DNA from 4 places in the Shewanella sp. SP1S2-4 genome. Region 1 is predicted to be linked to each of the others. Evidence: predicted binding sites of a transcription regulator. Region 1 holds the regulator's gene; each other region holds the start of a gene.
The links. The regulator LexA, encoded in region 1, represses DNA repair genes until DNA is damaged. The targets are predictions, from matches to a motif close to TACTGTATNNNNATACAGTA.
Positions count from the first base shown of each region.

Region 2: a site for LexA is predicted at 1,269-1,288, ahead of Q4Q52_RS05190 (S24 family peptidase). Genes of this name have one in related genera too.
Region 3: a site for LexA is predicted at 948-967, ahead of recA (recombinase RecA). Genes of this name have one in related genera too.
Region 4: a site for LexA is predicted at 988-1,007, ahead of umuD (translesion error-prone DNA polymerase V autoproteolytic subunit). Genes of this name have one in related genera too.

Region 1 covers NZ_JAUOET010000005.1:146,918-149,128, reverse strand. The annotation lists gene plsB (glycerol-3-phosphate 1-O-acyltransferase PlsB) at 1-823, opposite strand, end outside; gene lexA (transcriptional repressor LexA) at 984-1,604, shown strand; gene Q4Q52_RS07715 (cell division inhibitor SulA) at 1,601-2,113, shown strand.
Region 2 covers NZ_JAUOET010000003.1:244,706-246,916, forward strand. The annotation lists gene Q4Q52_RS05185 (Y-family DNA polymerase) at 1-852, opposite strand, end outside; gene Q4Q52_RS05190 (S24 family peptidase) at 852-1,259, opposite strand; gene Q4Q52_RS05200 (McrB family protein) at 1,821-2,211, shown strand, end outside.
Region 3 covers NZ_JAUOET010000004.1:263,869-266,079, forward strand. The annotation lists gene recA (recombinase RecA) at 1-840, opposite strand, end outside; gene mutS (DNA mismatch repair protein MutS) at 1,225-2,211, shown strand, end outside.
Region 4 covers NZ_JAUOET010000003.1:57,502-59,712, forward strand. The annotation lists gene umuC (translesion error-prone DNA polymerase V subunit UmuC) at 1-557, opposite strand, end outside; gene umuD (translesion error-prone DNA polymerase V autoproteolytic subunit) at 554-973, opposite strand; gene Q4Q52_RS04400 (SLC13 family permease) at 1,259-2,211, opposite strand, start outside.

The sequences.
Region 1 (2,211 bases):
TTAAGAAACGCTCGGCAATACGCACTAAACTATCTGAGTAATCTGCAGCGATTTCATCGAGATACTCAATGGCTGTCTCGCGCGCTTGGGTCTCTGAAATCTTCTTACTGACGGCTTCTTCTTGAATCGCTTTACGCAACGATTCAGATTTGAGCAACGAATGAAACAGTGCTTGGCGGTTTGGCAGCACAGGCCCTGTCATCACCTTGCGTTGACGACGGAAATGCACCCGCGCGACCCGCGCTAACTTATGGGCAATCCCCATGTCGGTGCCATGCTCGTCGGCCATATAACGCAGGGATACCGCATTCGAAAACTGCACGAAGTTATGTCGACCTAAGAATAGAATCATCAAGCATTTGCGCAGCCAAGTCGGGTTTTCCCGCTCAAACACAGCCGCCTTCATAGTGTCATCTTCTTTCCCTGGTGTGCGGCCCCAATACAGGCTCACGGGTACCAATTGAATGTCTAATTCAGGGCGCTCCTTATGCACGGCTAACAAACGCATAAAGCATTCGAGGAAAGGCTCGTTACCGGCACGCTCGCCAAACAGCGGCTTACGCCCCTGGAGGCAGACAACCCGAGGCGCAATCACACCATTCGCCACTAAGGGCTCATAGGGGCTCGGTAGTCCTAACTTAGCCGTTATTTCACTCAGGGCAGCGATGTCACTCAGCGATTCCGTTTTCATCACATAAGCAAGGGGTCTGGAGGCATCCAGATTCAGATCGGCAAAGGGATCCTGAGGCACAACAATAGTGTGCACTAAGTGTTTTTGGATCCAGCGTAATGATTTCAACCAAAGAGAGTCGTGTTTAGGCATTATTCTTATGCAATTAAGTACGTTTACTAGCCCGGTAGAATACCAGACTATGGGTAATATTCGCTAATTCTCTCCAACATAGCTAAAAAGTGGTTAATACTTGCGCTGCAAATAATACTGTATATACTAACAGTAACTGTATAGAAAAACAGGAAACACCATGAGACCTTTGACGCCACGCCAAGCTGAAATTTTAGAGCTAATTAAACGAAATATTGCCGATACTGGCATGCCACCCACTCGGGCAGAAATCGCGACCCGTTTAGGTTTTAAGAGCGCCAATGCGGCTGAAGAGCATCTTAAAGCGTTGGCGAAAAAGGGCTGCATTGAGATCATGCCAGGCACATCGCGGGGCATTCGCCTACCTGCGGAAGTCGAAGATTTAACTGAAACAGGTTTACCACTTATCGGTCAAGTGGCTGCTGGCGAACCTATTCTTGCCCAAGAACATGTCGAACAGTACTACCAAGTCGACCCGAGCATGTTCCATCCCGCCGCCGATTTCTTACTGCGGGTTAAAGGCGACAGCATGAAGAATATCGGCATTCTCGAAGGAGATTTGCTGGCTGTTCATAAAGTACAACAAGCTAGAAATGGTCAAGTGGTTGTCGCTAGAGTCGACGACGATGTCACTGTTAAACGTTTCGAAAAAAAAGGCAATGTGGTCTATCTACACGCCGAAAATGAAGACTATTCCCCGATAAAAGTGGATTTAGGCTATCAAAGTTTAACAATTGAAGGACTCGCCGTCGGTGTGATCCGTAATGGAGATTGGCTATGAACAAACTACTTGGCAATGCACCCCGCCATCCGGGCTTGTGGCTCGATGAAGTCCGTGATGCCGACTATGACTGGCACCACGCACCTATCGCCTGCATGCCAACTAAGACTCAAGGCCGCCAAGAATTAATCCATCTGAGTGCGCAACTCGCCCAGTTAAGCCAACAGGGCCGTTGGTTAGTGCTCATCAACCCACCGAGTATTGGCTACAAACAAATGCTCGCCAATGCAGGCGTGCGTATGGACAGAGTCTTGCTGGTGCACGCGAAAGATGAAGTGGAAACCCTGTGGGCAATGGAAAAAGCCTTAACAAGTGGTACGTCCAGTGCGGTTATTACCTGGACCCAATCATTGGATGCACGCGATAATCGTCGCCTGCAAATTGTCGCTAAAAGTGCCCGCGCCATGGGCATAGTGCTAGAAGACGTAAACAGTCACTTACATGGCGACGTACGCATTGAGCAAGGTAGCCTCTTCGGCCAACAATCTTTTTTTAGTGCTGTACATTAAATATTCATTTAATTTTTTACCTTGAAAGCCGCCTCGCCTATGAATGTGAGGCTTTTTTTTGGCAATTTTTCAGACAATTAGATAAATAAGTGATCTTG
Region 2 (2,211 bases), on a different contig from region 1:
GCTTGAACCTTGCTTACGCGCTTTCGCTGCGGCAATCGCTACATGTTTACTTAAGGCTTGCAGTAAATCTTCATACTCGGTAATTCGCTCGCCCACACTACGAGTTGAGAATATTTGCTTCTTATCCGCCCTCGCCTCGTCCCACACTTTGTACGCTTGCCCATTGAGTTCACGCACTGTGCGTTCTATTTCAATACTAAATTGCTTTCGCGCTAAACCTGCAGGGATTTTGGCTAAGTCATAGGCGGTCTTGACGTTCATCAATTCAAGTTTTTTGCTTATCATGCGCCCAATACCCCAGACATCATTCACATTCATTGATTGTAAAATTGAAATCCGGTCTTGTTCATTATCGATAACACACACACCGTGATAACCAGGTAACTTCTTTGCCGCGTGATTGGCTGCTTTAGCCAGTGTGAGTGTTGAGCCTATGCCGACACAAACCGGTAAACGTGTTTCTTTCCAAACTGCTTTTCGAATCAACTGACCTTGGGTTCGTAAGCACTTAATGGCGGGGTAACAATTTTTAAAGGAGAGAAAGCTTTCATCAATCGAATAGACATGCTGCTCTGGTGCAAATCGACCAATGATATTCATCATCTTTGCGGATAAATCGGCATAGAGCTCATAGTTACTTGAACAAACAATGACACCTAATTTTGTACACAGGTCTTTGACCTGAAAGTATGGTGCAAACTTAGGCACACCCCGTTCTTTCGCTTGCTTGTTTGCCGCTACAATGCAGCCATCATTGTTACTCAACACAATCATTGGCTTACCACGCCAATCAGGCCTAAATACCTGCTCGGCACTGCAATAGAAACTGTTGGCGTCAACTAAGGCAAACATCAGATGTAAGCTAATAATGGACTTTGGCGATGGCAACGAACAGAACGAATAACAACCCCTTCAATCGTAAAGTTATCGTAATCGTGAATAGGCTGAGGTTGATGTTGTCCATTCGACGACAGCAGCATGCGATGCGTTTTATCGAGGATTTTACATACAAATTCACCGTTGAAATTAGCAACTATCACATCACCATGACGCGCGGTTTCTTGGCGGTCAACAATCAGTAAATCGCCATAAAAAATACCCTCGCCCTGCATTGAATCACCTTTTGCGATACCAATAAAGGTCGCACTAGGATGCACAACTAACAGCTCATCAAGGCTGAGACCCAACTGACTATATTCAGCTGCAGGGCTTTCGAAGCCAGTGATACCGGCACTGGCATAGATAGGGATAATACGCATAGTCAACACCACTGTTTTTATATACAGTAATTATAGGCGTTGTTAGATATCTGGCAAGAATTATTGTGATGTTTCGATGTAACACCATTGGTTCTTTTCTTTATCAAACCCTACGTCAAAATTCATCGCGGTGGTGTCACCCGTTTGGTGTCTCTTTGCAACGATATCTTTTAGTTCAGATAAATCATCAACACAGGGGAACCAAGCGCGGCGATGATCATAATTTTTACCAGAATAAGCATCATTACCTCACCAAAAGGCGCTACGGACGACACGACTGCAGCAATGGTAAAAGGCGTGTCCTCAAGACTGATCTGAGTTCTCCTTGAGGGCGGCTTAGCAAGTCTTCCACATCAACAATTTTATTAGAGCGAGTCATTAGAAGCATCGAATAAAACAACAATGTGAGCAGTCTGCAGTGTGAGCGACTTCAAATACTTACCATGTTATTTATCCAAGAGCATTTTTAACCTCCAATAGACGTCATCGAATGACGCTTGGGTCGTTAATATGTCTGCTATATACATGAAAATAGATTGAATGACGGGTAGGCAAATAAAAATGAAAACCGAAGATTTATTGTTTAATGAAAAATTTAACAGTTGTTATGGCAGTTGGACTGAAAATACCCGCCAGCGTTTTGCGGATGTGTTAGAGAAAGTAGAAGCTATTTGCGACCCCTATGATGCTTGGTTTGCTGAGACAACCAAGGATTTACGCTGTGGCTTCAAAGAAGACGCTGGCAAAGGAAAGAATTTATTTATGTTTTTCTTTTCGCAAAGTAATTTTGGAATGTGGATAAGTCGGCACGGTATTCTTGCCGATGATGGTGGCCCCTTTCTGAAGCCTGGTGATGAAAGATATCATGAATTGCGCAATTTGCATTCAGATGAACAACTGAATTTTGCAATGTCACATCTTGAAAAAAAAGTGGCTGCGGCTCGTAGTAAAG
Region 3 (2,211 bases), on a different contig from region 1:
TACGCCTAAGTCAACTAACTCACCAGTACGGTTAATACCTTGGCCATAAAGGATTTGGAATTCGGCTTGCTTGAACGGTGCTGCAACCTTGTTTTTCACCACTTTAACGCGAGTTTCGTTACCGACTACTTCATCGCCGTCTTTAATGGCACCAGTACGACGAATGTCTAAACGAACAGAAGCATAGAACTTCAGCGCGTTACCACCGGTTGTCGTTTCTGGGTTACCGAACATCACACCAATCTTCATCCGGATTTGGTTGATGAAGATAAGTAAGGTGTTAGATTGCTTTAAGTTACCCGCAAGTTTACGCATGGCTTGGCTCATCATACGTGCCGCTAAGCCCATGTGAGAATCACCAATTTCACCTTCGATTTCAGCTTTAGGCGTTAATGCCGCCACTGAGTCAACGACGATAACGTCAACAGCGCCTGAGCGAGTTAATGCATCACAAATCTCAAGCGCTTGCTCGCCGGTATCCGGTTGTGAACACAGCAGGTTATCAATATCTACGCCCAATTTTTTAGCATAGATAGGGTCGAGTGCATGCTCAGCATCGATAAAGGCACAGGTTTTACCTTCACGTTGCGCTGCGGCAATCACTTCTAAAGTCAGTGTCGTTTTACCTGATGATTCAGGACCATAGATCTCAACGATACGACCCATTGGCAAACCGCCAGCGCCTAAAGCAACGTCCAGAGATAGAGAACCGGTAGAAATGGTCTCAACATCCATAGAGCGATCTTCACCCAGCTTCATGATGGAGCCTTTACCAAATTGTTTCTCAATTTGGATCAATACCGCAGCAAGTGCTTTCTCTTTATTTGGATCGACCTTCATTCCAGTTCCCTCATCAAGACAAGCCTTAAGCTGTCAAAAGTAATATTCAATTTACAAACGGGTAATTCAAAAAGCCGCGCTTTTTGTCTTAATTCTGCTGACTAGTATACTGTACAATCATACAGTATCAAGACCTGTGGCTGAATTATTTTTAGCTTATGGGATTTTTTAATATGGCCAAGGTTTTAGCGAATATCAAATCGGATATTGCATCCCTTTGACGAATATCCGTCATCAAGGGCTCAATTTTCGGTAAATTATTGCTAAGATTGGCGCAGCAAATTTTGCGTGGTCTTTTTAGCTGAAAATTGTACAGCAGTCTTCTGCTTCCATAGCGCTTAATCCCACATAACCACGGCAGTCACAACGGACGATAACGATTTAATGAATGTAATTGATACCGATGATTTAGAAAAACATACTCCTATGATGCGTCAGTACTTGACCATGAAAGCAGAACATCACGACATGTTACTGTTTTATCGCATGGGTGACTTCTACGAGTTGTTTTATGACGATGCTAAACGTGCTTCTGAGCTGTTAGGCATTTCACTCACAGCACGCGGTAAAAGTGGTGGCGATCCTATCCCCATGGCGGGACTGCCTTACCATGCTGTGGAAGGCTATCTTGCGAAATTAGTTCAAATTGGTCAATCGGTTGCGATATGTGAACAAATTGGCGACCCAGCAACCTCTAAAGGACCAGTTGAGCGTAAAGTGGTGCGTATCGTCACGCCTGGCACCTTGACCGACGAAGCCCTGCTGCAGGAACGCCAAGACAATCTATTGGCAGCGGTTTATCAAGGTAAAATCGGTTTTGGTTATGCCACTCTGGATGTTTCATCCGGACGTTTTGTGATTGCCGAGCTCGACACGCGAGAGTCATTAGAAGCTGAATTGCAACGCACTAATCCCGTTGAAATTCTCTACAGTGAAGACTTTGGCGAACTAGGTCTACTAAACGGTTTTAAAGGTAAACGTCGTCGCCCTGAATGGGAATTTGATTACGACACTAGCATCAAGTTACTACTGGCTCAGTTTGGCACAAAAGACTTGCATGGTTTTGGTATTGCAGATGCACGTTTATCACTGCAGGCTGCAGGTTGCTTGATGCAATACGTCAAAGACACACAGCGCACAGCCCTGCCCCATATCAATGCCATTACCCGCTTTAATCAAACCGATAGCATAGTGCTCGATGCGGCAACGCGCCGAAATCTAGAACTCACTCAAAACCTTGCCGGTGGTCGCGATAATACCTTAGCCGCAGTATTGGATAACACGGCGACGCCTATGGGCAGCCGCATGTTACAACGCTGGATCCATCAGCCGCTTCGAGATCCAAAACACATCCAAGCACGCCAACAGGCG
Region 4 (2,211 bases), on a different contig from region 1:
TCGTCGACAGGGATAAGCGCCATCAGCCGTCGTTGGCGTTCACGGTCGCGCAAGTCAACCACGCCCCGCGTCGCGGGATAGCGTTTCGCGGCATGGTTTGCCAGTTTAGCGAGAGTTTTTGTCGGTCCAATGCCGACGCAAACACTGATCCCAATCCACTGCGGTATCCGTTGATAAATATCTAAGGCAAGCTGATGAATATCAATGCATTTATCGAGACGAGAAAGGTCTAAAAACGCTTCATCAATACTATACACTTCTACTTTCGGTACCATTTGCTCTAAGGTGGTCATGACTCTATTTGATATGTCGGCATAGAGTGCATAGTTGGAGGAGAATACCGCAACCTGATGCTGGCGGAGTTGGTTTGCGATTTGATACACAGGCACCGCCATCTTAATGCCAAGTTGTTTTGCCTCTGCCGAGCGGGCGACGACGCAGCCATCGTTATTGGATAACACAACAATCGGCCTGCCAGCTAAATCTGGCCTAAACATCCGCTCACAGGAGGCATAAAAATTATTGCAATCGACGAGGGCAAATAATGAGGGCGTCATTTGAGCTTTTTTACCACGTTGGTCACCACCCCAAAGATGTTTAACTCAGACTCATCATTGATGGCAATCGGGGAGAATAAGGCATTACGTGGCAGTAATTGCACCACAGGGCGCAGCTGTAATTGCTTTACAGTAAACTCGCCGTTGACTGCTGCGACAACGGTATCCCCGTGGGCCGGCTGTAATGAGCGATCTACCACCAAAATATCACCGGAGAAAATCCCCGCTTCGATCATCGAATCCCCTTGGACTTTGACAAAAAACGTGGCGGCGGGATGCTTGATGCATAACTCATTGAGATCTAATGTTTGTTCTACATAGTCTTGGGCAGGTGACGGAAATCCTGCGGCAATCAAGGAGCTAAATAGCGAGAGCCGATATTGGGTATGTTTGGCGAAGCGGCCTAGGATCATCATAATAAATCACAATATACTGTACGTATGAACAGTATAGTCTAACAATGAAACTTATCGAAATAATTTATGTGGGGACAGTTGTGTTATCGATCCAAGCGCAAAGATGCACTTGTTTTAAGCTGTGTGCTGATCGTATGCGCTGTAGAGTGATGAGTGTCGAGTGCTGGATAATTGATGATGCCTGCTCTAAAGCCCCCTTGGCTACGTCAATATCACCAAGGGTGAGTGTTACGTCAATTTGATTTAGTTAACGTACTTTAGTTAACCCGCTTTAGCTAACGCAATTTAGTTAATCCAACCGAGCCATAGCCACCACAGATAATCCAGTGGGATAAGTGCAATTAGAGTGATTGCCGCCAGCGGTAAGGTGATGTTAAGTAGTTTGCTTAAGGGCTCTTGGGATAATTGCATCGCCAAAATCAACGGGGCAACCTGATAAGGAAAAATCACGGTTGAGAAACCGATCACCTGCGTCATTAATACTGCAGGGGTGGAGAAGCCAGTTGCATTGGCAAAATCTGCCGCCATGGGGGACAACACTGTCGGCACACCTGGAACCGTTGCCACTAATCCCGTCAGCGTCCCCATCAGCGATAACGACATGAAATTCAGGAACGATGCCCCTTGCTGCAATGGTAGCCATTCACTGAACAGTTGACCTAGCGCAGTGCCAAGTCCAGATTGATTGACCAATGCTCCCAGACCTAAGGCCGCCGCGACAAAAATGACGGTCGCAAAATCCACCGAACTATTAAAACTCATAGGCTCAAGCACTCCCCATTTGGGGAGCAATAACAAGATAGCGGTGGTCAGTCCAACCCACGCCGGATTGACCCCGTGCAGTGAGTCTGTCACCCAAAACAGTAAAGTGATCGCAAGTAATACTGTGACTTTCTTTTGCATACCAAGATTATAAGCTTCTGTTTCAATAACGCTTTCAGGTCGATTTTCATCTATTTTTGCAGGAAATAGGAAGACGACTAGCGCCACAATCAATATCGATTTGAGCAAACCAAGGATTGGAAAATGCAGTAAGAGATACTCGGTATAACCAAAATGGATATTGAATAGATTCTCGCTGGAACCCGCCAATATCATATTGGGAATATTCGCGGGCAACACGGCAAAACTGGGCATGTTACACGCCAGTGCCAAGGCGGTCGCAATGCCTATCCGCCCATGACTACCACGAGCAAAACCGACTTGCTCAGCTAACGCCATACCAATTGGCACCATGA